4 regions of the Bradyrhizobium sp. SZCCHNRI2009 genome follow, and region 1 is predicted to be linked to each of the others. Evidence: predicted binding sites of a transcription regulator. Region 1 holds the regulator's gene; each other region holds the start of a gene.
The links. Region 1 encodes LexA, which represses DNA repair genes until DNA is damaged. Its sites were predicted from a motif close to TGTTCNNNNTGTGTTCNG; they were not measured.
Positions count from the first base shown of each region.

Region 2: the regulator LexA is predicted to act here: its motif matches at 4,411-4,428, upstream of QX041_RS02460 (putative DNA modification/repair radical SAM protein).
Region 3: the regulator LexA is predicted to act here: its motif matches at 4,048-4,065, upstream of QX041_RS18800 (helicase-related protein).
Region 4: the regulator LexA is predicted to act here: its motif matches at 5,061-5,078, upstream of QX041_RS11380 (single-stranded DNA-binding protein).

Region 1 covers NZ_JAUEUH010000002.1:702,650-710,007, reverse strand. Annotated here, with positions in the region: gene QX041_RS10830 (S41 family peptidase) at 1-209, opposite strand, end outside; gene QX041_RS10825 (alpha-hydroxy acid oxidase) at 630-1,766, shown strand; gene QX041_RS10820 (HAD family phosphatase) at 1,812-2,441, shown strand; gene QX041_RS10815 (hypothetical protein) at 2,900-3,268, shown strand; gene QX041_RS10810 (hypothetical protein) at 3,295-3,540, opposite strand; gene QX041_RS10805 (alpha/beta fold hydrolase) at 3,557-3,754, shown strand; gene QX041_RS10800 (hypothetical protein) at 3,720-3,953, shown strand; gene glp (gephyrin-like molybdotransferase Glp) at 4,247-5,458, shown strand; gene lexA (transcriptional repressor LexA) at 5,664-6,362, shown strand; gene QX041_RS10785 (hypothetical protein) at 6,637-7,077, shown strand.
Region 2 covers NZ_JAUEUH010000001.1:547,977-555,334, reverse strand. Annotated here, with positions in the region: gene QX041_RS02475 (error-prone DNA polymerase) at 1-1,719, opposite strand, end outside; gene QX041_RS02470 (DNA polymerase Y family protein) at 2,051-3,640, opposite strand; gene QX041_RS02465 (DNA repair protein) at 3,534-4,328, opposite strand; gene QX041_RS02460 (putative DNA modification/repair radical SAM protein) at 4,512-5,750, shown strand; gene QX041_RS02455 (UdgX family uracil-DNA binding protein) at 5,904-7,358, shown strand, end outside.
Region 3 covers NZ_JAUEUH010000005.1:82,257-89,614, forward strand. Annotated here, with positions in the region: gene QX041_RS18795 (RNA-binding S4 domain-containing protein) at 12-317, opposite strand; gene QX041_RS18800 (helicase-related protein) at 340-3,906, opposite strand; gene QX041_RS18805 (DUF3108 domain-containing protein) at 4,461-5,237, opposite strand; gene rpmB (50S ribosomal protein L28) at 5,853-6,161, shown strand; gene QX041_RS18815 (DUF2235 domain-containing protein) at 6,505-7,358, shown strand, end outside.
Region 4 covers NZ_JAUEUH010000002.1:817,767-825,124, forward strand. Annotated here, with positions in the region: gene QX041_RS11355 (porin family protein) at 152-784, opposite strand; gene QX041_RS11360 (outer membrane protein) at 1,071-1,811, opposite strand; gene QX041_RS11365 (outer membrane protein) at 2,024-2,809, opposite strand; gene QX041_RS11370 (outer membrane protein) at 3,073-3,828, opposite strand; gene QX041_RS11375 (outer membrane protein) at 4,021-4,776, opposite strand; gene QX041_RS11380 (single-stranded DNA-binding protein) at 5,239-5,736, shown strand; gene QX041_RS11385 (aldo/keto reductase) at 5,877-6,872, opposite strand; gene QX041_RS11390 (LysR family transcriptional regulator) at 7,009-7,358, shown strand, end outside.

The DNA.
Region 1 (7,358 bases):
ATCAGCGCGGGATCGCTGGGCTTCTCGACATAGTCGGCGCGGACACGCTCGAACACCGCACCGAACAGATTGAGCTGCGAATAGGTGTCGGCCATGCCGGCCGCGGCCTTGGCCTTGGCCACGAGTTGCGCGCCGTCGGGACCCGTCACCATCAGGGTCAGACCGACGCCGGTCATCGTGCCCGCCAAGAACAGCCAGTTTTTCCGCATTGTTTGCTTCCCGAGCGTTTGTTGGATGGCCGGCCGATCTAAAGGGTCCGCACGCATCGCCGGCGCGATTTGTGTTGCGAACTCACACCACATTTCCGGTTTCTTCAAGGCCGATATTGCGCCGCCGTACCGGAGCCCGACCGCCGGCGCCGTATCCGAAATGGACGTTCGCAGGCTGAAATCAAGATCAAGGCTGCGCCTGTCGTCCTCCAGGGCCCGGCTGCACATATCCGGTCTTTCACGGCACCTGTCATCACAATTCGACGAGCCGTGTGCAGCGACGCGATTGATGGCCTGCGCCTGCGGCGGCGCCCCCGCGCGCGGCGGCGAACTCCAGTTCGGAATGCCTTGCACCCGGACCGCTCGATGGGCAATGCTCCGCGGCAAAACCGCAAACAGGACAGTCGCTGGGAGGCAACCATGAACCAACGGACCCCGATCGAGGCCGGGTGGAGGAACGTCGAGCTCGGTTCGAGCGACGAGAAGTTCCAGAACCTTCACGAGTTCATCCGCAAGGCGCGAGCCCAGCTCAACCAGAATGCCTGGGACTACATCATCGGCGGGGCCGAGACCGAGACGACGCTGCGCCGGAACCGGATGGCGCTCGACGAGATCGCATTCCGTCCGCGCGTGCTGCGCGACGTCTCCAGGGTCGATGCCTCGGTCGAAACTTTCGGCCGCAGGCTCCGCCTGCCGGTGGTCATGGCCCCGGTCGGTGCGCTCGAAATCTTCGATCCGGCAGGCGCCGCCAGCGTGGCCCGTGGAGCGGGCCGGTTCGGGGTCGCGCACATGCTGAGCTCGGTGTCCGAGCCCGGGCTGGAGAAGACCGCCCAGGCCGCTCCCGACGCGCTGCGCATCTTCCAGCTCTATGTCCGCGGTGACGACGCCTTCGTCGAGGACTATGTGAGCCGCGCCATCGCCAACACATACACGGCGTTCTGCCTCACCGTCGACACCGCCCATTACAGCCGGCGCGAGCGCGACATCGCCAAGCGCTACGTGCGCGAAAGCCGGCTGCGCGCGACCGGCGGCGATCATCAGAAGGCGCTGAGCTGGCATACCGTCAAGCTGATCAAGGACAAGTTCAAGCTGCCGCTGATCATCAAGGGCATCGCGACCGCCGAGGACGCACAGATCGCCGTCGATCACGGCGTCGACTGGATCTACGTCTCGAACCATGGCGGCCGCCAGCTCGATCATGGCCGCGGCGCGATGCACGTGCTGCCGGAGATCGTCGCGGCGGTGAAGGGCCGGGCCAGGATCATGGTCGACGGCGGCTTCTGCCGCGGCACCGACATCGTCAAGGCGATTGCGGCCGGCGCCGATCTCGTCGGCATTGGCCGGCTGCAATGCTGGGCGCTGGCGGCCGCAGGCGAGGACGGCATCCTGCGCATGCTCGAGCTGCTGGAGGACGAGGTGATCCGCACGCTCGGCCTGCTCGGCGTCACCTCGTTCGCGGAGCTGAACGCGTCCTATCTGCATCCGGCGGCCGCCACCAACCTGCCCAGCGTGGTCAGCGCGTTTCCGCTGGTCGACATCGAGCCCTACCGTTATTGAGGAGGCGCCGCTTCCGTCCCACGCAAGGCATCGTCGACCCGCCCCATGCCCGCCTCCGCTCTCCGCCCCGGCGTCGCCGACGCGCTGCTGTTCGACCTCGGCCGCGTCGTCATCGACATCGATTTCGTCCAGGTGGTCTCGCGCTGGGCAGCGCATGCCGGCTGTCCGCCGGAGCGCATCGCCGCGCGCTTCGTGCGCGACGAGATCTATCACGGGCACGAGCGCGGCACCGTCTCCGATGCCGCGTTCTTCGCCAACCTGCGCCGGCAGCTCGGCATCGACATCACCGACGCGCAGTTTCTCGAGGGCTGGAACGCGATCTTCGTCGGCCCGATGCCGGGCATCGCCCCGCTGCTCGCACGCGCGGCTTCGAGACTGCCGCTCTATGCCTTCTCCAACACCAACCAGCCGCACATCGATCACTTCTCGCCGCGCTATGCCGACTTGCTCGGTCACTTTCGCGAGATCTTCCTGTCGTCGTCGATCGGCCTGCGAAAGCCGGATGCCGAGGCGTATGATCACGTGGTGCGGGCGATCGGCGTGCCGGCCGAGCGGATCGTTTTCTTCGACGATCTCGCTGAAAACATCGACGGCGCGCGGACGAGCGGGCTGCAGGCGGTGCTGGTGCGCTCGACGGCCGACATCGCCGCGGCGCTGGAGGCGCTCGGGATCTGATCGCGTCGCGCAAGGGTGCGTCATGGCCAGCGGCGTGACGTTCTGAAGGGCTGCGCTCGCAATGACGGTGCCCACTCGTGCAAAATTGTTCTCGCGGCACGATGTGCCCGAGCTTTGCTGCTCTCATTTCACCCTCCTCCAATCGGAGGGCGCAGGGAATGCCGGGCTGCAGGCCGCAACCCATGGCCCGCCTGCAGAAAAAAAGCAGGCGGCAGTCACCACAGGTCCAGCCGACATCCGGCATTCCCTGCGCGATGGTCTTCACGCTTATACGCGATCTCCCCGGTGCTCGGCTTGTTGGCCACCGTCGCCGACGGGATCATCAGTACCCGCCGGCTTGGCATCAGCGTCGGGATGCCAGGACCACGCGACTTCACGTCCGCGCCATGCCGTTCGTCCGCGCGCCATCAGAGCACGCTGCGACACGTCGCGGCCACCGCATCCCGCGCTCCACGTCCGTGACGATCGCGAAGCGCCCCTCCTGTCGAGCACGGGACCAAATCAGCATAGCAGCTTTTTCCGAAAAAGCGAATCCTAAATGCGACGGCCGGCAACGGCACCATCCGGCCCGTCTCCCGCCACATCCGCTGGTCGCAGACGAGCCGGCGCCTAAGCACACCGGCATCGGCGCCGAGATCGTCAAGATCGCGCCGTGCTCGATGACCATCGTCGGCACGCTCGCCGAGTGGTCGCAATGGACCGGCGTGACCTTCGATCGCTCGGGTGAGATCGAGGTGCCCGCTGCTCTCGTCCCCGTGCTCGCGTCGGTCGAGCACGACCATGCCGCCTATGTCGAGCCGAATGTCTGGATTCGGCATCCGCTCTGACGCGGTGCAGGTCGTCCGCGCGACGATCAACGCGCCGGCACGACGCGCTCGTCCAGAAATCCGATCACCGCGTCGAACGCCTGCCGTCGATTCCGCTCCATCAGGATCATGTGCGTGCCCTGCCCGATCTCGACCAGGCGCTTGTACGGCGCGCTCCCGAGGCGAACGAACAGGTCGTGCGCCATCCCGAAGCGGACATCCACGTCCCATTCCGCCGCGAGCACGAGAACCGGGCAGTCGATCGTGCTGGGATCGTAGATCGGCTGGTCCACGGTCCAATGCTCGTCCATGTGGCGCGCGCAGATCGAGGGCGTCGCGGCAACGCATATGACGATCGCCTATGACCGGCGCGGATTTGGTGAGACGGTCGCCTATGAGGAAGCTCATTCTCCGGTCGAGGACCTGCTCGCCGTCGTCGACGCGCTCGCGCCGGGGCGGCCGGCGACGCTGATTGCCTGCTCGCAAGGAGGCCGCACAGGATTGTGATCGGGTCAGCGCTATCAAGGCGCATCTGTGGGTCGACGGTCCTTTGCAGCGCGAGGGACGCATCTCCGGCGAGCCGCGCGAGACGTTCCTGAAGAAGAACGCCGCCGCACTCCGCGCGCCGCCAACCGGCGCGACTCTCGATATGGCACCAGCCTTCCCGCGCCTCGCGGAGATCGTCGCGCCATCGCTCGTCATCTAGGGGGACTTGGACTTTCCTCACATCCAGCAGCGAAGCAGGCTGCTCGCCGCAACAATGCCGAACGGGTCAGGACATGAGCTGGCCGGAACGGCGCACCTGCCGAGCCTGGAACGTCCGCAGGAGGTCATGCGGTTGATTGCAGACTTTCTCGCGCGATCGTGAGGCAGCGGCCCGGAAACGGCCCACAGCAGACGGTCAGAACGCAGGGAGCGGCCTAGGCCCTTGGCCGCGCCGTGCGCGTTCGGTTAGAAGGCGATTCATTCGATCTGCCGTCTCCGTCCGAAGGAAATCCCATGGCCCTGATGCCGGTGTCTGATGCGTTGTCCGCCGTGCTCGCCGGCGCCGAGCCGCTGGCCGAGGAGCAGGTCGGGCTGGACGAAGCGTTTCACCGCATCCTGGCGCGGGACCTCGCGGCGCTGCGGACGCAGCCGCCCGAGGCAATGTCGGCGATGGACGGCTATGCCGTGCGCGCGGCGGACGCCGCCCAGGCCAAGGCGCGGCTGAAGGTCATCGGCGAGGTTGCGGCAGGGCGGCCGTTCGATCGCGTGGTTGGACCCGGCGAGGCGGCGCGGATCTTCACCGGTGGCGTTGTTCCGGAGGGTGCGGACGCGGTGGTGATCCAGGAGGACACGATCGCCGAAGATGGCCACGTCGTGATCACCGAGGCCGCGATCAAGGGCCGGCATATCCGGCCGGCGGGCGTCGACTTTCACCAGGGCATGGTGCTGCTGAAGTCCGGGCGCCGGCTCAGCGACCGCGACCTGTCGCTGGCGGCCAGCATGAATCATCCGGCGCTGCCGGTGCGGCGCCGGCCGAAGGTGGCGCTGCTCGCCACCGGCGACGAGCTGGTGATGCCGGGCTCGACGCCCGGCCCGGGCCAGATCGTCTATTCCAACGGCTACGCCTTGCGGGCGCTGGTGCGCAACGAGGGCGGGACCCCGATCGATCTCGGCATCGCCGCGGATACGATGGAGGCGACGATCGCCGGCATCCGCCGGGCCCGAGAGGCCAAGGCCGACATCTTGATCACGACCGGCGGCGCCTCGGTCGGCGATCACGACCTGGTCAAGCAGGCGCTCGAAGCCGAGGGCGTCGAGATGGCGTTCTGGAAGATCGCGATGCGGCCGGGCAAGCCGATGATGCACGGACGGCTCGGCGACGTCAGGGTGATCGGACTGCCCGGCAATCCCGTGTCGTCCTATGTCTGCGCCCTCCTGTTCCTGGTGCCGCTGATTCGGCGGCTGCTCGGCCGCGACGAGGCCGTGATGCCGCGCGAGACCGCCCTGCTCGGCCGCGAGCTCGGGCCGAACGATTCGCGCGAGGACTATCTGCGGGCGCGGCTCGAAGAGCGCGCCGACGGCACGCTGGTTGCGACCCCGGTGAGCCAGCAGGATTCGTCGCTGCTTGGGAATCTCGCGCTCTCGCAGGCGGTGGTGATCCGGCCGGCGTTTGCTCCGAAGGCGCCTGCCGGCAGCCCGTGCGAGATCCTGCGCCTGCCGAACTGAGCCGCTTCCCCGGTAAAGCCCGGTCTGTTCATCATATTTTTAGGATTGCGGAACACACATCGAACATATAGTGTCCGTTCATGATTTGTTTTTAGTATGTTGCGGGCGACGCGATGACGGTCCGACTCCAGGGCGCTCTCAGCCGGTTTGTGCGCGAGGCGCAGCTCCTGGACTCGGACGACAACAAACCGGGGACCAGGTCGAGATGCTGACGCGCAAACAGTACGAACTTCTGCGGTTCATCAACGAGCGGCTCAAGGAAGCCGGCGTGCCGCCGTCCTTCGACGAGATGAAGGATGCGCTCGATCTGCGCTCGAAGTCCGGCATTCATCGCCTGATCACGGCGCTCGAGGAGCGCGGCTTCATCCGCCGGCTGCCCAACCGCGCCCGCGCGATCGAGGTGATCAAGCTGCCCGAGCTGTCACAGGCCGCCAACAACCGCCGCGGCTTCACCCCATCGGTGATCGAGGGCAATCTCGGCAAGGTGCGCACCAGCACTCCCGCGCTGGACGATGGCGAGCGCCCCGTCGCAGTGCCGGTGATGGGCCGCATCGCCGCCGGTACCCCGATCGAGGCGCTGCAGACCCGCAGCCACACCATCAGCGTGCCTGCCGACATGCTCGGTAACGGCGATCACTACGCGCTCGAGGTACGCGGCGACTCCATGGTCGATGCCGGCATCCTCGACGGCGACATGGCGCTGATACAGCGCAACGAGACCGCCGACACCGGCGACATCGTGGTGGCGCTGATCGACGATGAGGAAGCGACGCTGAAGCGCTTCCGCCGCCGCGGCGCATCGATCGCGCTGGAGCCGGCCAACACCGCCTACGAGGTACGCATCCTGCCGCCGAACCGGGTGAAGATCCAAGGCAAGCTGGTCGGGCTGTACCGCAAGTACTGATCGCGAATGGGATCGGTCGATGGGCGGCGGGCGCACGCGCTTTCGCCGCCGATCGGAGGCTGCCCAGCAAAATACGTCACGCGCGAATGCACCTCATGATGTGCAGCGCGGCATGCTCAAACGCTTGTGATCGGCCGCGGGCACACGCGATGCAGATCAGCGCAGAATTGCCGCGAAGCGCGCGCTAACATCACCATCGATGTCCACTCTGATAGAGGCCTGCGCCTGTCCGGGGGGAGCGTGGGTCGGCTATCTCTCAACGAGGAGCGATCCGATGTGTGACTACAGCCTCCATGCGGTTGCGTCCCGTCCCGCCAAGGTCGGCGAGACGTTGATCTCGATGACCTTCCGTGGCACCGCCACCCGCGGCTTCGCGCTGGAGAGCGAGCCGACCGTCGCAGTCTGCATGCTGCCCGGCACCGAGTTGGCCTTCGCCGAGGACGTCCGCTACGACAGCCGCTGGCTCTGGACCCGGACGATCCGCGAGCGCGTCGCAAAGTTCAACAGCATCGAGACTCACATTCCCGATCGCCATCACGACGCGATCGAATTCGCCGATGGCCGCCACGTGCTGGTGACCCAGCTCTGCGAGGGCCAGCGCGTCACCGTGCTGCAATTGCCGGTCAGCAAGCAGCCAGCGCAGCGACGCCCGGACATCGCCGAGGACGTGCCGCCTTCGCAGGCCACACCGATTCGCCGCATCAGCATCACCTGAGGGGTCTCCGCATCGGCATTTCTCTCGGTCGTGAACGAGCTTTCGACCGTGGGAGATTTGGGTTCTGCAAGCGCAAAGTCCTCTCGGGCGAACCTCACGCCCCGGCATCGCATCGGATAGGAACGACATCCCTCGGCCGGCATGATGTGCCGGGGGAGCCTGCCGCCGTGGTCAACAAGATCGATTGGAACAAGGCCGCCGGGATCACCGAGCCCGGCTGCAATATGCTTGTGTTCGGATGGCTGACAGTCACGGCTGACGACATCGCCATCTGGCAACGC
Region 2 (7,358 bases), on a different contig from region 1:
ATCGTCCTCCGAGCGGATATCGGAGAGCACGTATCGCTTGCCCTTGTGATCGGCGATCAGGTCGAAGCATTTGCGGATGCAGGTCAGCATGCCCAGCGCGAGCACGTCGACCTTCATCATCGACAACGCATCGACGTCGTCCTTGTCCCATTCGATGAAGGTGCGGTCGTCCATCGCGGCATTGCCGATCGGGACGTAACTATCAAGTCTATCCTGCGTCAGCACGTAGCCGCCGACATGCTGCGACAGATGACGCGGGAAGGTGATCAGCTCCGATGCCAGCTCCACGGCGCGGCGGATCATCGGATTGGCGGGATCGAGCCCGGCCTGGCGCACCTGCATGTCGGAGAGGCCGTCGCCCCAGCTGCCCCACACGGTGTCGGCGAGCACCGAGGTGACGTCCTCGGTCAGGCCCAGCGCCTTGCCGACGTCGCGAATGGCGCTGCGCGGACGATAATGGATGACAGTGGCGATGATCGCCGCGCGGTGCCGGCCGTAGCGGCGATAGACATATTGCATCACCTCCTCGCGTCGCGAATGCTCGAAATCGACGTCGATATCGGGCGGCTCCAGCCGCTCCTTGGAGATGAAGCGCTCGAACAGCAGGTCGATCTTGGTCGGATCGACCGAGGTGATGCCGAGCACGTAGCACACGGCCGAATTGGCCGCCGAGCCACGGCCCTGGCACAGGATGCCTTGGCTGCGGGCGTAGCGCACGATATCGTGGACGGTGAGAAAGTAATGCGCGTAGTTGAGCTCGGCGATCAGCGCCAGCTCCTTGTCGAGGACAGCGCGCAGCCGGTCGTCGAGGTCATTGCCGAAATAGGTCTTGGCGCCGGCCCAGGTCAAATCCTGCAGATGCCCCTGCGCGGTCTTGCCGGGCGGCACCGGCTCGTCGGGATATTGATATTTGAGCTGGTCGAGCGAGAACACGATGCGGTCGGTGAAACGGAGGGTCTCGGTCACGGCGTCGGGGTGGTCACGGAACAGCCGCGCCATCTCGTGTCCCGGCTTGAGATGGCGCTCGGCATTGGCCTGGAGCCTTCGGCCGATGGCCTCGATCGAGGCTTTCTCGCGGATGCAGGTCAGCACATCCTGCAGCATCCGCTGTCGAGGATGATGATAGAGCACGTCATTGGTGGCGATCAGCGGCACCTTGCTTGAAGCTGCGAGGCGCGACAGCCGCGCCAGCCGGCGCCGGTCGTCGCCGCGATACAGCAGGCTGCCGGCCAGCCACACGCCTTCGGCGGGGCTGTCTTTCAGCCGCGTGAGAATGGTGGTGAGCGCGGCTTCGTCGAAGCGATGCGGCGGCATCAGCACCAGCAACTGTCCCTCGATGAACTCAAACAGGTCCTCGAAGCTCAGGCGGCAATCGCCCTTGGCGACCTTGTCCGCGTCACTGCCGCGCTTGCCGCGGGTGAGCAGCTGGCACAGCCGGCCGTAGGCCGCGCGGTCGCGCGGATAGACCAGGATGTCCGGCGTGCCGCAGGTGAACACCAGCCGCGCGCCGTAGAGCAGCTTCGGCTTGTAGCTGAGCCGGTCGTTATTCAGCTCGCTATAGGCGCGCACGACGCCGGCCAGCGTGTTGTGGTCGGCGATGCCGATGGCGGTGAGGCCATATTCGGCGGCCTGGTGCACATAGTCCTGCGGATGCGAACCACCATGCAGGAAGGAGAAATTGGTGGTGACGCCGATCTCGGCATAGGGGATGGGAGTCATGGCGCGGCTGCGAAGGCTGGGGCGGCGCGTTGCCCATGCGATACGAAAGACAGCCCCTCACCAAGCGGCTTGCGCAGCTGCCCACCCTCCCCTGGAGGGGGAGGGTCGACGCGCGCACAGCGCGCGGCGGGGTGGGGTGAGCCCAACAATCGGTCGTCCTGACGTCGACACGTTAGGGCTGTGGGCGTCTCGGCTCCGGCGAAAATCGGCACCGTGCACGCGGATGGTCTGTCACCCCACCCCGGCTCGCATGCGCGCATGCGAGCCCACCCTCCCCCTCCAGGGGAGGGTGAGCAGCGAGATCGCCGCGAGAGATGTGCGATCCCGACCCTCATGCGAACAGGCCATGCATGTACCAGGCGGGCTGCACCGGCAGGCCCTCCGGCTGCTCGAACTCACGATCATACAACCCGTCGCGATAGAGCCAGAAGCGCAGGCCGTGCTCGTCCTCGACGCGGAAATAATCGCGCGTGAGGCCCTGCCCGTCCGGCCGCCACCATTCCATCGCGATGCGCTCCGGGCCCTCGGCGCGGACCACCGCATGCGCGGCACGGCGCCAGACGAAGCGCGCGGGCGGGCCGTCCGGCACGCCGGCGATGACTTGGATCGCCTCGGGGTGCGCGAACAGCCGCAGAGGTCGCAGCGGCGGCTCGCCCTCGGCGCGCTCTGGCCAGGCGACAGCAGTGGCGGCGGCAAGATTTTGCTGCGCCGGCAGCGGCAGCGCCACGCGCTCCGGAACATGGGTGTCGACCGGCAGATGCACGACCACGCGCTTGCCGCCGATGCGCGCGGCGATGCGGTCGATCAGTGCCGACAGCTCGTCATTGTCGTGGACATGGGCATCGAGATCGCGCTGCTGCTGCACCACGATCTCGCTGCGGCCAGCAGCGAGCCGGATCATGTCGAAGCCGAAGCCGGGATCGAGCGGATCGTTCAGCGCCTCGAGCCGCTCGCGGAACAGCCGGTCGATGATTGCGGCCTCGGTGACCGGCTGGCCGGTGTCGACCGTGATCACGCGCACCATTCCATCGGTGCGGAAGAAGCAGGCCTCCAGCCGCCGCGCGCCCTTGCCCTGCTGCGCCATCGCCGCCACCAGCATCGCGGCCAGACGGGAGAGGCTGGCCGCAATCACCGTGTCGGTCGCGACCGGCTCGGCAAAACGCTTGTCGACGATGTAGTCCGGCGGGACCTTGCGCGGGCTGATCGGCGCATCGGCCTCGCCCAGCGCCTGCGCCAGCACGCGGGTGAAGGCGGCGCCGAACCGCGCGGTGATCTCGTTGCGGCCGCGCGCGGCGACGTCACCGATGGTCTTGAGGCCGGCTCGGCGCAGGCCGAGCGTAATGGCCTCGCTGCCGCCGAGGGCGGCCACCGGCAGCGGCGCCACCGCGGCCGCCTCCTCGCCGTCGGACACGATGCGGCCATGCACCTGGCGGTTCAGTGTATGCGCACAGACGGCGTTGGAGGCGATCGCCGCCGACACAATGAGGCCATGCGCGGTCAGCGCGTCGCAGACCGACTGCATCAGCCTGGCTTCGCCGCCGAACAGATGCACGCAGCCGGTGATGTCGAGCGACAACCCATGCGGCGGGTCGAGCGCCACCAGCGGCGTGAAGCGGTCGCACCAGTCGGCGATGCTCTCCAGCATCTTTGCATCAGCCGCCAAATCGGCTTCGTGCGCGACGAGGTCGGGACAGACCGCGCGGGCATTCGCCAAGGGCTGGTCGAGCGACACACCGTGGCACGCCGCCGCTTCGTCCAGCGAATGGATCAAGAGCGCATTGGCGTCCTTGATGACGACGACCTGCGGCTTGCTCTCAGGCGGAGCGCCTGTGAGTGCCCGCTGTCTTTTGATGCGATCGATGGGCAGGCGCGGCAGCCACAGGCTGAGGATCCGCCGCCGGTTCGTTGAAACGGCATGCATCGGGGGTCCACTCCATGATCCATCGTCCGGTCTGGCCGTGACGGTTGCGAATGAGCTCGACATCGAGGCGCGGCGCGCCCCACGCCATCCACGGGGCAACGAGCGGTGACGGCGCGGTGCGCACGATCCAGCGCGTCTCCGCGGTCGACGGCTCGGGCGCAGCCGCAATGCGCAACATGAGCGCGGTGACGCCGGATTCCTGCGCCGCCAGGGTCAGCTTGCGGCTGGCGACGAGATCGAGCTTTTGCGTCTCCCCCCACACCTCCAGCATCACGCTGCCGAGCGCATCGCAGGCGAGCGCGTCGGCGGCGGTGCGCAAGGCGTGGTCGAGATCGGGCGCGCGCACGATGACGATGCGGCGCGGATCGAGGCCGAGCTCGGCGAGCCCGCTCATCGACAGCGCGCCCATCTCGCGCTCGGCGAAATCCTGCCGGATCCAGATCAGGGGCCGGTGCGCGGCGACACGCGCGGCAAGCCCGCACAGGAAGCCGGTCGCGGCTGCCGCCTGGCGGCCGGTCTCGGCGAACACCTCGTGCAGCGCGCCGGTAGCGAGCCCGCCCTGCAAGGTCGCGTCGGCCTCGTCATGGCCGAGCGCGACCCGGCGCAAATCATGTGCGCCATCTCCCGCCTCGAGACGGGCAATGCGGCCGCGCAGACGCGCGAGCGTATCCATGCGTGCGCCGGTCATCCGTCGCCGCTCCTCTTCAATCCATCGTGCGGGCGCTGCCGTTGTTTCAGTGATCAGGCAGTGAACCCGCGACGACCCTCTTTGTTCATGATACGTTCTAATATAAAGCTAACGCCTTCGAGAGAGTCAATCGGGATTGACCCGGGTGTGATTCAACGAATGGAATCAAAGGGATTCAAAGCCATGGAGCTGATGCGCAAACTGGAGATCCTGGCCGATGCCGCCAAGTACGATGCGTCCTGCGCCTCCAGCGGTACCGGGATGCGGGATTCCCGCGACGGCAAGGGGCTCGGCTCGACCTCGCCCGGCATGGGCATCTGCCATTCCTATGCGCCGGACGGACGCTGCATCTCGCTGCTCAAGATTCTGCTGACCAATGCCTGCAACTTCGATTGCCTGTATTGCGTCAACCGCGCCTCCTCCAACGTGGCCCGCGCGCGCTTCACGGTCGACGAGGTGGTGAAGCTGACCATCGACTTCTATCGCCGCAACTACATCGAAGGACTGTTCCTGTCGTCGGGCATCATCCGCAGCCCCGACTACACGATGGAGCAGGTCGTGAACGTCGCGCGCAAATTGCGCGAGGAGCATCGCTTCCGCGGCTACATCCATCTGAAGACGATCCCGGAGGCTGACGAGGCGCTGATCGCCGAGGCCGGCCGCTATGCCGACCGGCTCAGCATCAACATCGAGACGCCGCTGGAGGCGAGCCTGACGACGCTCGCGCCGGAAAAGGACCAGCGCGCCATCCGCCGCACCATGGGCCGTCTCCGGCTCAAGCTCGACGAGACGGCGGAGGCGAAGAAGACGGTGCGCCGGGCCAAGCCGCCGCGCTTCGCGCCGGCCGGCCAGAGCACGCAGATGATCGTCGGCGCCGACGACGCCAACGACCGCGTCATCCTGTCGACCTCGGCCAATCTGTACGGCGCCTACAAGCTCAAGCGCGTCTATTACTCCGCCTTCAGCCCGATCCCCGATGCCAGCCGCGCGCTGCCGCTGCAGGCGCCACCCTTGGTGCGCGAGCACCGGCTGTACCAGGCCGACTGGCTGATGCGGTTCTACGGCTTCGATGCCGACGAGATCGTCGAGGAGAACGAAGGCATGCTGCCGCTCGACATCGACCCCAAGCTCGCCTGGGCCTTGCGCCACCGCGACCGCTTCCCGCTCGACATCAACAAAGCAAGCCGCGAGGAGCTGTTGCGCGTGCCCGGCTTCGGCACCCGCACCGTGCAGCGCATCCTCGCCACCCGCCGCACCACCACGATCCGCTTTGCGGATCTCGCCCGGCTCAACGTTGTCAGGAACAAGGTCCTGCCGTTCATCGTTCTCTCCGACCACCGGCCACAGCCGTCCCTGCTCGACGGTGCCAGCCTCAGAGCCCGGCTGCGGCCCAAACCGCAGCAGCTGGGATTTGGGTTCTAATTGAACGTCGTGGCGAAGACCGAAGCCAGGAAGCAGCCGTCATTCCGGGGCGATGCGCAGCATCGAACGCGGAATCTCGAGATTCCGCGTTCGCCTCTGCGAAGCGCCCCGGAATGACGCGGCGGCTTCGCTCGCAATGACGAGAGAGGTGAAATGCACGTCGTAACCCTCGACAGCGACACTGATTTCGACGGCTGGCGTCAGGCGGCGCGGGCGCTGGCGATGAACGACGTCAAGCCGGCCGATGTCAGCTGGCGCGTCAAGGGCGCGGCGCCCGACCTGTTCGACGATCAGGCCGACACGCAGCTTCCCGAGGTGCCAAAGGGCGCGTTTTCGGTGCCGGCGAGCTTCATGGAGCTCGCCGAGAGCGCGATTCTGCACAATGATCCCAACCGCTTCGCCCTGCTCTACCGGCTGCTGTGGCGTCTGCGGACCAACCACGATCTCATGGAGATCGCGACCGATCCTGATGTCGTACAGGCCAACGCGCTCGCCCGGGCCGTGCGCCGCGACGTCCACAAGATGCACGCCTTCGTCCGCTTCCGCGAGGTCGGCCGCGAGCGCGAGGCGCGCTACGTCGCCTGGTTCGAGCCCGAGCACCACATCGTCGAGCGCGCCGCTCCGTTCTTCGCCCGCCGCTTCGCCGACATGCCGTGGTCGATCCTGACGCCCGAACTCTGTGCGCATTGGGACGGCAGCCGCGTCAGCTTCACGCCCGGTGTGAGCAAGGCTGAAGCGCCGTCGGAGGACCGGCTCGAAGAGGTCTGGCTGCGTTACTATGCCAGCATTTTCAATCCGGCACGGCTGAAAGTGAAGGCGATGGAAAAGGAGATGCCGAAGAAATATTGGCAGAACCTGCCCGAGGCCAAGCTGATCCAGCCGCTGATCGCGGCAGCCAGCCGGCGCACGTCATCGATGATCGCCGAAGCCGGCACCGAACCCCACAAGCCGCAGAAACGCGTCGAGGAGATCGCGATGAGCCGCAAGCCGAAAGCCCACGCGCCCGCTGCTGAGACCTCGCGTGATGTCGAGGCCACCGATCTTGAGACCTTGCGCGAAGAAGCCGCTTCCTGCCGCGCCTGCCCGCTGTGGAAGGACGCCACGCAGACCGTGTTCGGCGAAGGCCCCGCGCATGCGCCGCTGATGCTGGTCGGCGAGCAGCCCGGCGACAAGGAGGACCTTGCCGGCCATCCGTTCGTCGGCCCGGCCGGCCAGATGCTGGACCGCGCGCTTGAGGAGGCCGGCATCGACCGGTCCAAGGTCTACGTCACCAATGCGGTGAAGCACTTCAAGTTCGTGCCGCGCGGCAAGATCCGGCTGCACCAGAAGCCGAACACGCCGGAGATCAAGGCCTGCCGGCAATGGTACGAGCGCGAGCTCGCCGCCGTGCGTCCGGCGCTGGTGGTGGCGATGGGCGCGACCGCCGCGCAAGCGGTGTTCGGCAAGATCACGCAGGTCACCAAGAACCGCGGTCATGTCGCCGACCTGCCCGACGGCCCCAAGGCGATGGTGACGGTGCACCCGTCCTACCTGCTGCGGCTGCCGGATGCCGACGCCAAGGCGCGGGAGTATGAGCGCTTCGTCGAGGACCTGAAGATTGCCGCGGCC
Region 3 (7,358 bases), on a different contig from region 1:
GGCGCAATAGATCAGGATCGTCCGCCATCCAGATCATCGTACAGTCCGCGCACCGAGGCAGCATCGCCGCGACGCTCGGCAAAGCCGGTCACCTTGAGAACGCGCACGCTGCGATCGAGCGCGATGGTCAGCACATCACCGGTCTTCACCCCATGGCCCGGCGAGGTCTCGCGCACACCATTGACCCGGACGTGCCCCGACGACACCAGCGCCGCGGCGCTGGTGCGCGCCTTCACCAGCCGCGCATGCCACAGCCATTTGTCGAGGCGCTGGCGCTCTGACGGGGTGTCGGACGTCGGCGTTGTCCTTCCAACCAATCTTGCCAACCGATCTTGCCGCTCAGTCCTTGCGGTTGTTCCCCGCGAGTTGCTCCTTGAGCGCGGCGAGCTTGGCGAACGGCGAATTGGGATCGACCGGACGGTCGCGATCCCGGCCGCCGCCGCTGCTCGATGCGTAGGGCCGCAGCGCCGGGCCGCTGTCGCGCTTGTCGCGCCCCCCCTTGCCGAAGTCGCGGCCGCCGCGCCCCTCGCGGTCACCGCCGAACTTGCCACCCTTGTTGCGATCCCGGTTCTGGTCGCGCCCCTTGGCATCATGATCGCGGCGCGGCCCGCGATCCTCGCGCGCCGGTGTCGATGCGCCCTCGGCTGGTGGAGCCGCACCAGCCTCCGGCGGGCCCTTGCGGAAGTCCTTGCCGAACTCCTTCATCCGGTCGCGCCGGCCATGGCCGCGGTGATGGCGCTCGCGCGCCTCGCCGCCCTCGGCCGGAGCGGTCCCGGCCGGTGCCTGGCCGCCGCCGGCAGCCTGCCCGCGCTCATGCTGCGGACGGTTGGGCCGGCCGCGATGATGATGGTCGTGACGCGGCCGGCGCTCCTCCGAGCGCCCGCCCGGCCGCCAGACCTCGACCAGGACGGGCTCGGCAGCAGGCGCGGCCTCGGCGGGAGAAGCCTCGGTAGCGGTCGATCCAGCAGCAGTTTCCGCCGCGGCGGCTTCAGCCGAAGCGTCGCCGATGCTCGTTGCCTCGTTCGCGACGGCCTCAGCGGCTTCGGGCCGCGGCGCATCCGCAGCGACGGCGGTTTCCGCCTCGGCGACGACGCTTTCGGCAGCCGTCTCGGCCACGGACGCCTCGTCCGCCACATCCGGCGTGACGAAATCGACAGTCGGCAGCGATGCCAGGGCCGACACCGACGCGGTTTCCGCCTGCTCCTCACCGACCACCGCGGGCACGGCGACGGCCTGCTCGGTCACCGGAGCGACTGCGGCCTCCGCGACGGTGGGAACCTGCTCGTCGGCCGGCTCGCCGGCGACAACTGCGAGGTCCTCGCCCGGCATGGCCTGCGCATCTGCCGGCTCAGCCGGAGCGGCTTCCGCAGCGGCTCCCGCGGCGGCAGCAGCCTCGACGGGCTTCTCAATCGGCTTGGGCGGCAGCGGCGGGCGCTTCTCCATGCGATAGCCGAGCGCGCGCAGGATCGAGGCGAAGTCCTCGCCGGCCGAGCCGGTGAGCGAGGTCATCGCCTGCGTCACCACGAAGCCGCGGCCGTCGAAGGCGCCGGCCGGCTTTTCGCCCGGTGCATTGTCGCGCCAGGCCAGGGCGGGACGAATTAGGTCGGCCAGCCGCTCCAGGATGTCGACGCGCACGGCGCGCTCGCCCGCCTGCTTGTAGCCGAGCACGCGATAGGCATCGCGCGGCAGCGCCTTGTCGACCGGGAACGAGGTCCGGCCCGAGCTCGCCAGATGCTGCGCGCCGGTCAGCGCGGACATGTCGACATTGCCCTGCTTCTCGGCCCACAGCAGCGCAGCGAGCGCGCGCGCGGCGGGCTTGAGCAGCGCCGGGACGTAGATGTGGTAGGCACCGAAGCGGACGCCATACTTGCGCAAGGTGGCGCGCGACGGCTGGTCCAGATCCTTCATCTCGGCGGCGATCTTGGCGCGCTCGATGACGCCGAGAGCCTCCACCAGCTGGAACGCGATGCCGCGGCCGATGCCGGTGATGTCCTCGGCCTTGGACAACTCGAACAGCGGGCCGAGCAGCTTCTCGATATGCGTCTTCAGCCACAGATCGAGCCGCGCCTGGACCTTGTCGCGCGCAGCACCGGTCAGCCGCTCGTCGGCGATGATGCGCAGGCGCGGATGCAGCGCGTCGTCGGCCGCGACCAGCTTGGCGACCGCGTCGCCGGTCCAGCGCACCGTGCCGTCGGCGGTGAGCACGATGTGCTCGTCGGGCGCGCTGGACAGCTTCTCGGCGCGCGCCTCGATCTCGCCGGCCAGCGCCTTCTGGGCAGCAGCCTGCAAGGCCTTGGCCTCCGAGCCGGCTTCGGCGGCGTCGGGCGCGAAGGTGAATCCATCCAGGCGGCCGATCGCGTGCCCTTCAACGATCACTTCGCCGGTCTTGCCGATTTCCGTATTCAAAACACTGTTCTCCCGCAGGCGCCGCATCAATACACTGGTACGACGATCAACGAAACGCTCCGTGAGCCGTTCATGAAGGGCGTCTGACAATTTATTTTCGAGTTCGCGGGTAATCCCCTGCCAATAATCAGGGTCGCGCAGCCAGTCGGGCCGGTTGGCCACGAAGGTCCAGGTACGGATCTGTGCAATCCGCCCCGACAGCGTATCGATGTCGCCATCGACGCGGTCGGCCTGATCGACCTGGGCCGCGTACCAGGCGTCCGGAATACGCCCCTTCTGCATCAGGAAGCCGAACACGGTGGTCACCAGCTCCGCATGGGCGGCCGGCGCCAGCCTGCGATAGTCGGGAATCTGGCAGGTTTCCCACAGACGCTCGACCGCGGCCGCGCCGTGAGCCATGTCGCGCACCTCGGCATCGCGCGCGGCATGATCGAGCACGCGCAGATCCTCCGCAATCGGCGCGCGCGTCAGCGCCTCATGCGCCGGCGCGACCGCCAGGGAGACCTGAAGCGCGCTCAAGGACGCGAAATCAAGCCGGGAGTTGCGCCATTGCAGCACCTTCACGGTATCGAAGGCATGGTTCTGAAGCGCATTGACCAGCTCGGGCTCGAATGGCGCACAACGTCCGGTGGTGCCGAACGTGCCATTGCGCGTCGCGCGTCCGGCACGGCCGGCGATCTGGGCAAATTCCGACGGCGTGAGCCGGCGGAACTGATAGCCGTCATATTTGCGGTCGGACGCGAAGGCAACGTGATCGACGTCGAGGTTGAGCCCCATGCCGACCGCATCGGTGGCGACGAGATAGTCGACGTCGCCGTTCTGGAACATCGCCACCTGCGCGTTGCGGGTTCGCGGCGACAGCGATCCCAGCACGACAGCGGCGCCGCCATGCTGGCGGCGGATCAGCTCGGCGATGGCGTAGACCTCGTCGGCCGAGAACGCCACGATGGCGGTCCGGCGCGGCTGTCGCGTGATCTTGCGATCACCGGCGAATTCGAGTTGCGACAATCGTGGCCGTGTCACCATCGACGCGCCCGGCAGCAGGCGCTCGATGATGGGACGCATCGTCGCAGCACCCAGCAGCAGCGTCTCGTCGCGACCGCGGCGATTGAGGATGCGGTCGGTGAAGACGTGGCCGCGCTCCAGATCGGACGCGATCTGGATCTCGTCGACGGCCAGGAACGACACGTCGAGATCCCTGGGCATCGCTTCGACGGTCGACACCCAGTAGCGCGGATTTTTCGGCTTGATCTTCTCCTCGCCGGTGATCAGCGCGACGGCCTCGCTGCCGACGCGATCGGCGATCTTGTTGTAGACCTCACGCGCGAGCAGCCGCAGCGGCAGTCCGATGATGCCGGAGGAATGCGCGAGCATGCGCTCGATCGCCAGATGCGTCTTGCCGGTGTTGGTGGGGCCGAGCACGGCGGTGACGCCGCTTCCGGGAGCGCGGTCGGACGTGCGCTCGAAAGGCGAGGCAGCCGAAGAGGACGAAAAAGCCATTCGTTAAATGTGGGTCTCGAAGCCGGCGTTGGAAGCGCGCCGTTCACGCGCGACGGATGCGGAATAATCGTGTGTCTGGAGAGGCTGCGATGCTGACCCCTGTCTCACATTGTGACGCATATAGTGACGCAGCTTAAGCTTCGGAACGCCTTGAGAACGAATCGCGAAGGAATCGCTGACTCCGTCGGCTTTCCGGCTTCGTTCACCGCAACATCTCGCGCTCTGCCATCAAGCCAGCACTAGATCAAGTTTTCGCGGGCTCCACAAGCAACGCTTTCGCGATGGAACTGGCGCGCGTTCAGCGCGTCCCGAGTCGAATCAGAATCAGGGAAGAGTCAAACGGATTCACGCGCAGCAGACAGTATCCATAGGGGGTCCCGACAAATCGGAGCTCATGAGCCCGTCAGTCCGGAGATCATGCAGCGCGAACCCCGAATCTCCATCGGATTCAAGCGATAGCGGACGGCATGCCGTCAGGCCTTCACGCCACGGCCGCTGACGGGGCTGTGCCGCAACGACGAGATTCCGATGTGGAGGAGCAGCGAAACGACGCACTACTGGGTCTTGGCGACGTGCGGCGCCGCCTGGGTGATGAACGACGTCGCTTCCAGCATCGCGGTCCCCAGCGGGGTCGGGATCACCATCTTGAACGGCACCAGCACACGGGTGCCGGCGATCGGCACGAAGAAGATCTCCATGTTGCGGGCCTGAGCCAGATATTTGATGACCGGCCGGTCCGGGATGTAGCCCGCGACTGGCGTGAAGTAGATCGCGCAGACCAGGGCCGGGCCACGATAACCCTTGTCTGCCTTGACGTTCTCCATGCGCTTGTAGTCGAGCTTGAGCTCGTAGCGCATGCGGCCGTCGAACACGGGCGCAGCGCCGCGGCACGAGTCCGGCGACAGCAGCTCGCCGTTGCCCGGCACGCGCACCAGAGAGGCCGTCATCGGATCGAGCACGCCACGCTTGTGGGCATCCGTCACCGGAATGCGGTCGGGATCGACCGGAGGCGCCGGCTCGATGGCGAAGTCCTTCACAGTACCGTTCTGCAGATTGATGCGGATCTGCTCGGATTTCTTTCCCGTCGTGGTCGAGGCCTGGTAGCTCTGGCCGACCAGGGCGCCGTTGACGACGCGCCCCTGCACCGAGCCGGTGCCTGATCCTTGCGAGAAGCTCTTGAGCAGGCCGGCGGTGCCGCCCTGAGCCGCGGCACCATACTGATCATCCCCGATCTCGACCGCCCAGGTGCCCTTGCCGACGGGGATGCCAGCCAGGGAAGCCTCGTATTGAGCGTCCAACCGAGCCTGCGCCTGGGCGTTTTGCGCCAGCAACAACAGGCAGAGCGCTGCCCCGGCCGCGGCCAGGCGACAGGAGAGAAATGAGGGAACCGAGATGATGGTCACGTGACGAATGATCCTACCGATCCGCCTGCCTGAGCGCCGGACCGATCCGACGCGCCGTCCTTGCTACTTAAGCCAAAAACGCCTTCAAACAACGCGAACCGTCCGACAATGGCGGTTTGTCCAGCGCTTTGCAGCTGAACAGCACTCAGACCGTCATCCGCAGCTCTGCCGGAACCGAGCCGCGAACCTCCGACCGCGCCAGCATGCCGCCATTCCGGCATTTCGGACTGTTCGCGGGATATCCATCCATCACGTCCGAATGCGCCCTTTATATGGTCTAAACTATCGGCTATACTATTGATTATACGCCTGCTTTTCTGCTGGTTGGCGATTTCGGCCCGACCAGGAGGATGCATGGGTCGCGCCCTTCGGGTTCGCCGGCCCGGCTCCCTCTATTCGCTGCGGCCTTCAAAACCTTGACGAAAAGCCGCATCCCCCCTATACGACCGCATCTCCCAGAGACGAGCTGGACGAGTTTTGGACCCCCGCGGCCCGCCGACACAGGCGGACGAAGGGTGCGGGGATGAGAGAGGATTTATTGCCATGTCGCGGCGCTGTGAACTGACGGCCAAGGGTCCCCAGGTTGGCCACAAGGTCAGCCACTCCAACATCAAGACCAAGCGGCGCTTCCTGCCGAACCTGTGCAACGTGACCTTCATCTCGGATGCACTCGGCCGCAACGTGCGCCTGCGCGTCTCCACCAACGCGCTCAAGAGCGTCGACCACAATGGCGGCCTCGATGCCTATCTGCTCAAGGCCAACGCCGCGACCCTGTCGCCGCGCGCGCTGGAGCTGAAGCGCGCCATCGAGAAGAAGGCGGCGGACGCTGCCCCGGTCGCCAAGGCGAGCTGAGAGAGCGCGCCGAAATTCAGGATTGATGCAGAAGCCGGACGCGTCACGGGCGCGGCTTCAAGCTGAACGAGATGTCGAAACGGCCGGGTCGAGAGATCCGGCCGTTTTGCTTGCGGATGCCGTGACCAACTGACAACTCTGGACACGGGCAGCAGGCGTGGGGCGGCAGGACTGGTCGGGTGACCATCCGTTCGTACAACGGCGCCCCGCAGTCACTTCGCGATGTCCGCCGCGCCGCGCGCAACAGCGACCCAGACGAAGTGCCATAGGGAACCGACCTCCCCAACACCAGCCGGATGCTCTACACTCGTTGCGGTAGCATTATTGCGGACATTCCTTTGCCATGAAGAATATTGTCATCTGCTGCGACGGCACCGGCAACGAGATCAGCGAGAACATCTCGAACGTGCTCAAGCTTTATCGGTGCCTGCGCAAGACCGACAAGACGACACCGCATCAGGTCGTGTTCTACGATCCCGGCGTCGGCACGTTGACGCAGCCCGACAGCTGGCATCGCTTCAAGGCCAATTTCAACATGGTGCTGGGGCTCGCGACGGGCTACGGCCTCGACGACAACGTCATCAACGCCTACTCTTTCCTGGCCACGCAGTACCAGGACGGCGATCGCATCTTCCTGTTCGGCTTCTCGCGGGGCGCCTACACCGTGCGCGTGCTGGCCGGGCTGATCCACAAGATCGGGCTGATCTCGCCGGGTCAGATCAATCTCGTCGGCCCAGGCGTGATTGCCTACAAGAAGTACTCCTCCGACAATCCGAAGGCCGGGCGCGGCATCACCAAGGAGCTCGAGAGCACCGAGGAGGACGGGCCGATCCCGGAGAGCCGCGCCGACCAGGCCGCGCAGTTCGCGCGGATCACCTCGACGCGCTGGCCGACGATCCATTTCGTCGGCGTGTGGGACACGGTGGCGAGCGTGATCGTGCCGCGCACCGACCGGCTGTTTGCGCTGCCGAGCCTCGAGGAGCTCGCCTTCACGATCGAGAACCCGAGCGTGAAGATCTTCCGTCAGGCTGCGGCGATCGACGAGCGCCGCTGCATGTTCCGGCTGAAGCCGTGGGGGATGCCGCAGACCTTCACGCCGAACCGCTTCAACAAGGCGCAGGCGCGACCGCAGGACGCCAAACAGGTGTGGTTCGCCGGCGTGCATTCCGACGTCGGCGGCGGCTATCCCGAGGTGCG
Region 4 (7,358 bases), 120 kb from region 1:
TCATCAACAATGCGCTCAGGGAATGGCAGCGACTGGCAGGAGGCGGACCGGTTCCGCCGGCTGGATCAAGTGCTCAAAGCACAAGCGCTCAAGCAAAAGCCTCCGCTCGGGCAGAGCGGAGGCTTCGTGCGTTGGCCCGGAGGCTATGTGCTTAGAAGTGGTAGTTCACACCGACCTGGACCGAGTGGAAGTTCGTCGTGCCAGTGGCTGCGGTGCCGAGGCCCGTGAAGGTGTAGTTCTCGCTGCCGAAGCTCTTGTACAGGTACTCGCCCTTCAGCGACCACTGCGGAGCGAACATGTATTCGGCGCCAGCGCCGACGGTCCAGCCGCTGTGGATCTTGCTGTCCGAACCAAAGCCCACGAAGGTGATCTTGCTGTCGGCCCAGGCGTAACCGCCGGTCGCGTACAGCAGAGCCGGGCCGAAGGCGTAGCCGATGCGGCCGCGCACCGTGCCCCAATCCTGGATCTTGGCTTCGTCGCCGAAGATGGTCTTGGAGGAAATATTGGCCCAGGCTGCGTCAGCCTCGAGGCCGAACACGACGGCGCCCTGCTGCCAGTTGTAGCCGACGGTGCCGCCGGCGAAGCCGCCCTTGCGGTCGAACGTGTTCGCGCTGCTGTCCTCGGCAGCATAGCCGCCCATGGCACCGATGTAGAAGCCGGTCCAGGTCAGCACCGGCGCGGCAACCGGGGCCTTGGTGTAGGTCGGGCGCGCGGCAAGATCAGCGGCGGCAGCGGGAGCGGCCAGGGCGGCCAAGGCCACGGTCGCGAGCAGGATCTTCTTCATTCCAGTCTCCAGTTTATTCCTCGAAGTCCGCATCGCACCGATAAGCTTACGCACGAAACAGACTCACCCGTTCAAGTTGACGAGGTTCCTTTAGCCCGGTTCCGTGCAGATTACCGTCACCCTGAAGACACACTCGCGGCCAAACCGCGTTTTTACGGCCAAGTTCCAGAAAGCCTATGTCACTCAGTTACTTGGTTCCGCGTGTGGCGAGCCGACAAAGTGGCATCAGGGCAACAAAAAAGGCCGGCTTTCGCCGGCCCTTCTCGGAACCTGTCGGCTGCAGGCATCAGTACTTTGCGATGACCGGGCCGCCGAAGTGGTAGCTGAGGCCGGCCTTGACCGTGTGAACGGTGTCCTTCCACTCGGAGCGGTTGAGCGCCGCAGCGCTGTACTGGATCGTGCTCTTGCCGAAGTCGAGATAGTTGTACTCGAGCTTGGCCGACCAGTTCGGCGCGAACATGTATTCGGCGCCGGCGCCGACCGTATAGCCCCAGCGGGTGGTGTTCTGGCTGAAGACGTTGCCGGGCACGCCGTCATAGCGATGCTGCAACTGGCCCACCGCGGCGCCGCCACTGACGAAGAACAGGGCGGGACCGGCGGCATAGCCGAGGCGGCCCTTGATGTCGCCGAAGCTGGTCAGCTTGGTGAAGAAGGTGTCGCCGACGCCGGCATTGACCACGGCGGAGCGGCCGTTGATATCGGCCCAGTGATAGTCGCCTTCGAGGCCGAACACGACGTTGTCGACCTGCCAGTTGTAGCCGACCACGCCGCCGACGAAGCCGCCATTGGTGTTGTAGTTCTGGGTGCCCAGGAAACCCGGCGCGTTGAAGCGGCCAAGGAAGGTTTCCTTGCTGGTGCCCCAGCCGCCGCCGCCCTGGATGCCGGCGTAGAGGCCCGACCAGCTCAGGATCTGCGCGACCATCGGCGGCGCCTTGGTGTACGGGCGGGCCGCCATGTCGGCCGCCGACGCGGATGTGGCGGATGCGATGCCGACGAGCGCCGTCGTGATCACAAGCAACTTCTTCATCAAATTCTCCCCCGGGAGGTTGGAATGACAAGCGATGGGCAAGTCATACACAGGGCATCCCGGAGAGGCTGTAACGCGCCCGCCACAGAAATGAAAAAGCGTTATAAATCATATATTTAGCACAAAAACGCCGCGACGCTGCCGGGCTGTTGACACGAAAAAGGCCGGCGCGAGGGCCGGCCTTTCCGAATGCGTGCGAGCGGTGACTTTTTTCAGTAGCGCGTGCCCATCGGCGCCCCGAATCGATAGTTCACGCGGACGGTCGCCATATCGATGTCCTGCTTGATGGTGTCGACGCGCGACAGCACGGTTGCGGTGGCCGGGAAGCTGATGTCGCGCGAGCCCATGAACAGGTGGTCGTACTCGACGGCGACCGACCAGTTCGGCGCGAAGCCGAACTCGACGCCGGTGCCGACGGTGCCGCCCCAGCGGGTCTCACTGGCGGAATCCAGCAGCGTGCCGACCGGGAAGGGCGCGGCCGCATTCGCCGTGCCGGTGTATTTGTTGTGGGTGACGGCGGCGCCGCCCTTCACGTACCAGAGCACGTTGCCCCAGGCGTAGCCGACCTGGCCGGTGAACAGGCCGATCGCATCGGTCTTGGTGGTGTTGGTGATGCCCGCGGCCAGCGCAGCCGTGCTCGCATTGGACGACTTCAGGTCGGTCCAGTTGCCCTGGGCCTCGACGCCGAACACCCAGCTCGCCGCCTGCCAGCGATAGCCGACCTGGCCGCCGATGAGGCCGCTCGAGGCATTGTGGCAGCCTTCGGACTGGGTCGGCACGACCGCCACGCCGCCGACGCGGTTGAGCGTCCAGCAATTGTGGCTCCAGTCGGCGCCGCCATTGACGCCGAGGTAGAACCCGGCCCAGCTCGGCAGCGGCGTGACATAGGCCGGCGGCGGCGCCTTGCTGTAAGGGCGCGTCGCGAAGTCGGCCGCCGAGGCCGGCGCCAGTCCCAGCGCCGCGGCGCTTGCGGTCAAGATCAAGGTCGTCTTCTGCATTCGTCTCTCCCCAGTCCCAATACACCACGCTCCGGATCCCTCCGATCCGGGCCCACGCGAAGGTGGCCTGTGGCTGGTTGTAAGGGAGACTGCTTTCCAAACTCGTGACCGGGACGAGCCGCGTGACGGGATGTGCCGATCGTGCTTAAGCGCGGGTAAAGACGGCGACTGCCAGTGCCGACGGGGGAGCTGTGTCACAGCGTGAGTGACGACAGGCCGGGCAGGCGCCGCCGCGTGAGATCGCGAGTGTCAGCCCTCGAGGGTCAGTGCTTGGAAACGACGGGACCGCCCCAGCGATAGTTCACGCGGACCGTCGCCATGTCGACGTCCTGGCCGACCGCATCGGTCCGGCCCGCGGCTCCAAGGGGAACACCCGAGAAGCCGAGGGTGCGGTTGCCCATGAACAGGTGCTCGTATTCGGCTGCGACCGACCAGTTCTTGGCGAAGCCGACCTCGACACCAGTCCCGACCGCAGCCCCCCAGCGCGTGGCGCTGGACTGGTCGAGCACCACGCCCGTGGCCGTGGAGAGGCCGTTGTACTTCTCACCCGCGACCGCGGCGCCACCCTTCACGTACCAGAGCACGTTGTTCCAGGAATAGCCGATCTGGCCGGCGAACACGCCGATGCCGTTGATCTTGGTCTGGTTGGTCACGGCCGGGGCGAACTGGCTGGTGTTGCTGCCCTTGAGGTTGGCCCAGTTGCCTTGACCTTCGATGCCGAACACCCAGCCGCCAGCCTGCCAGCGATAGCCGATCTGGCCGCCCGCCAGCGCGCCGGTCGCATCATGGCAGCCTTCCGCGTTGGTTGCGGCCACGCCGGCAAAGCTGACCTTGTTGGTCCAGCAGGTGCGGGCCGCTGCGCCACCGGCATTCAGGCCGATATAGAAGCCACTCCAATCATAGATCGTCGTGATCATCGCAGGCGCTTTGGTGAAGGTGCGCGCGGGCAGATCGGCAGCGATGGCCGGCGCAATCCCCAGCGCCAGCGAAGTTGTCGCCCCCAGCAACAGCCTTCTCATCGCATTCCCCAAACCACGTCCGACGCCCGCACGCACGCTCTCACCAACGCCCACCCGCCGGACGTTGATAGCTCCTTCCGCCGTAAAAAGCCGTCACCCAAAGGACACAACGGCTCGGCAAGTGCCGGTTCTGGCACACAAAAAAGGCCGGCGCGAGGCCGGCCTTTCGACATATTCGCTTTTTGCGTGCAATCAGTAGCGCGACACGATCGGGCCGCCGAAGTGATAGGAGACGCCCGCCTTGACGGTGTGCACGGTGTCGCTCCACTCGGAGCGGTTGGTCGGAACCGCGCTGTACTGAATCGAGCTCTTGCCGAAGTCGAGATAGTTGTATTCGACCTTGGCCGACCAGTTCGGCGCGAACATGTACTCGGCGCCGGCACCGATCGTCCAACCCCAGCGCCAGTTGTTCTGAGCGAAGCTATTGGCCGCGCCACCATTGAGCGCTGCGTCGTAGCGGTGCTGGAGATCGCCGACGGCAGCGCCGCCGCTGACAAAGAACAGCGCCGGACCCGCAGCCCAGCCGAGGCGGCCCTTGATGTCGCCGAAGCCGCGCAGCCTGGTGAAGTAGGTATCGCCGAGGCCGGCGTTGACGACGCCCGACCGGCCGTTGATGTCGGCCCAGTGATAGTCGCCCTCGAGACCGAACACGATGTTGTCGACCTGCCAGTTGTAGCCGACCACACCGCCGACGAAGCCGCCGCTGGTGTCATAGTTCTGGGTGCCGGCAAAGATCGCCGTATTCGGCGCCCCGAAGAAGGTCTCGTTGCTGCGGCCCCAGCCGCCGCCGCCCTGCAGACCGAGGTAGAAGCCGGCCCAGGTCGGAAGCGGCGCCGGCGCCATCACCGGGGCCTTCGTGTACGGGCGGGCGGCGAGATCGGCGGCTCCCGCCGGCGTCAGCGCCCCCAAAACCATCAAGCTGACAGCTCCGAGAAAAATTCGTTTCATCCCAAGTCTCCCGCGTTGGGCGTCTCCAAAATGGTCCCCGGAGACGCTCGTCTGTGAAGTTGGTGCGACCACGCTTGCGGCCCCAATCCATCCTCAAATATACGCGATTCAACCCTGGATACCGTCTCCCAAAAGCCACAGCCGAGGAGGAAGTGAGGCCGGCTAACTTAATGAAAGTTAATCCCTTTTTCGTGAATAAGGGAACTTTTTCCGGGTTCCATTGCGAGAACTTGCGGTTCCATCGAGTTCCGTGGAACTCGACGCACGGTTGTAGACATATGCGCGCGAACAAAACTGGAACAATGGCCTTCCGCCTGCTATATGTGGATAAACAATGGACAGGGCGGGTGGACCGCGCGGCAACCGTATAGGGTCCGCCGCGAGAGGAAGGGTTAGCCACCGGACGCCGTGAGGCCGGTGTGGACGGCCGGTCCGATGATCGAGAACCGCGGGAGAGTGGTGATGGCGGGTAGTGTGAACAAGGTGATTCTGGTCGGCAATCTCGGCAAGGACCCCGAGATCCGGCGCACGCAGGATGGGCGGCCGATCGCCAATCTGAGCATTGCGACGTCGGAAACGTGGCGCGACAAGGCGACAGGCGAGCGCAAGGAAAAGACCGAGTGGCACCGCGTGGTGATCTTCAACGAGGGTCTTTGCAAGGTCGCCGAGCAGTATTTGAAGAAGGGCGCCAAGGTTTACATCGAGGGCGCGCTGCAGACCCGCAAATGGACCGATCAGAGCGGTGTCGAGAAGTACTCGACCGAGGTCGTGCTGCAGGGCTTCAACTCCACCCTGACGATGCTCGATGGCCGGGGCGGCGGTGGCGGCAGCTTCTCCGATGACATGGGTGGCGGTGATTTCGGCAGCAGCGGTCCGTCGATGGCGCCGCCGCGCCGCGCGGTTGCTTCGGCGGGCGGTGGCGGACGCAACAGCGACATGGACGACGACATTCCGTTCTGAAATTCAGGGCGCGCCTTGGTGTGAAGGAGAAGGCGCGATCTCGGTGAAGCTGTGGGGTGTACGCGCCGCCGGCGTCGCGTCGCCTCCAGGTGGTTTCGGGCGCTCACGATGGGAGTGCCCGGTGATGTGGGAGAGGGGTTCTACCGCCCTGTTGTCGCCATCAGGTGCGGGGGATAGCGTTCTCCCTCAACCTTGATCGCAACTGCGGCCTGCTCCATCTGGGCGAGATCGTCCGCAGTGAGCTCGACGTCGGCGGCCTTGAGATTCTCGTCGAGGCGATGGAGCTTGGTCGTGCCCGGAATGGGAACGATCCACGGCTTTTGCGCGAGCAGCCAGGCGAGCGCGATCTGGGCCGGCGTGGATGCCTTGCGTTCGGCGATCTGCTTGAGGAGATCGACCAGCGCCTGGTTGGCCTTCATCGCCGCGGGCGTGAAGCGCGGCAGGGTGCTGCGGAAGTCGTTGTCGGCAAGCGTGGTCGTCTCGTTCATCGCGCCGGTCAGAAAGCCTTTTCCCAGGGGACTATAGGGCACCAGGCCGATGCCGAGCTCCTCGCAGGCCTGAATGATGCCGTTGCTCTCGGGACCTCGGGTCCACAGCGAATACTCGTTCTGGAGCACGGCAACGGGCTGGACGGCATGCGCGCGCCGTACGGTCTGGGCGCTGGGCTCGGACAGGCCGAAGTGCCTGACCTTGCCTTGCCCGATGAGATCCTTGACCGCGCCGGCGACGTCCTCGATCGGCACGTCCGGATCGACGCGGTGCTGATAGAACAGATCGATGCGATCGGTCTTGAGCCGCTTCAGGGATGCCTCCGCGACCGCGCGAATGCGCTCGGGGCGGCTGTTCATCCCTGATGACCGGCCGGTCGCCGGGTCGATCGCAAAGCCGAACTTGGTGGCGATGACCACCTTGTCCCGAACGGGAGCCAGGGCGTCGCCGACCAGCTCCTCATTCGTGAACGGTCCATAGATTTCGGCGGTGTCGAAAAATGTCACGCCGCGATCGAAGGCGGCGCGGATAAGGTTGACCGCGTCGTCCTTCTCGAGCGCGTGACCGTAGCCGAAGTTCAGGCCCATGCAGCCGAAGCCGATGGCCGACACTTCGAGGCCGCTCTTGCCCAGGGTTCTCTTCTTCATCCGGTTCTCCTGTCCGTCCTGCGGTCAACGCCGGCATCACGCGTCGTCAACCTTGCCGTCCGGGCTGAACCTAAGGCTGTGACCGCGATAACATTAGAGGCTAGAATGCGCATACTTTTATGAAATGGAATCATGAATGCTGCGCGAGAACCTGAACGACGTCCTTGGTTTCCTCGCTGTCGCCCGGGAGGGAAGCTTCACGCGGGCGGCTGCCAGGCTCGGCGTCAGCCAGTCGGCGCTCAGCCATGCCCTTCGCAATCTGGAGGCCCGGCTCGGCGTGCGGCTGCTGGCGCGCACGACGCGCAGCGTCGCCCCGACGGCCGCCGGTGAACGTCTGCTGCGGAGCATCGGACCCCGGTTCGATGAGATCGAAACGGAACTGGCGGGGTTGAGGGAATTGCGCGACAGGCCCGCCGGCACGATCCGGATCACGGCGGGAGAGCATGCCGCGGACTCCGTGCTCTGGCCGGCGCTGAAAAAGCTGCT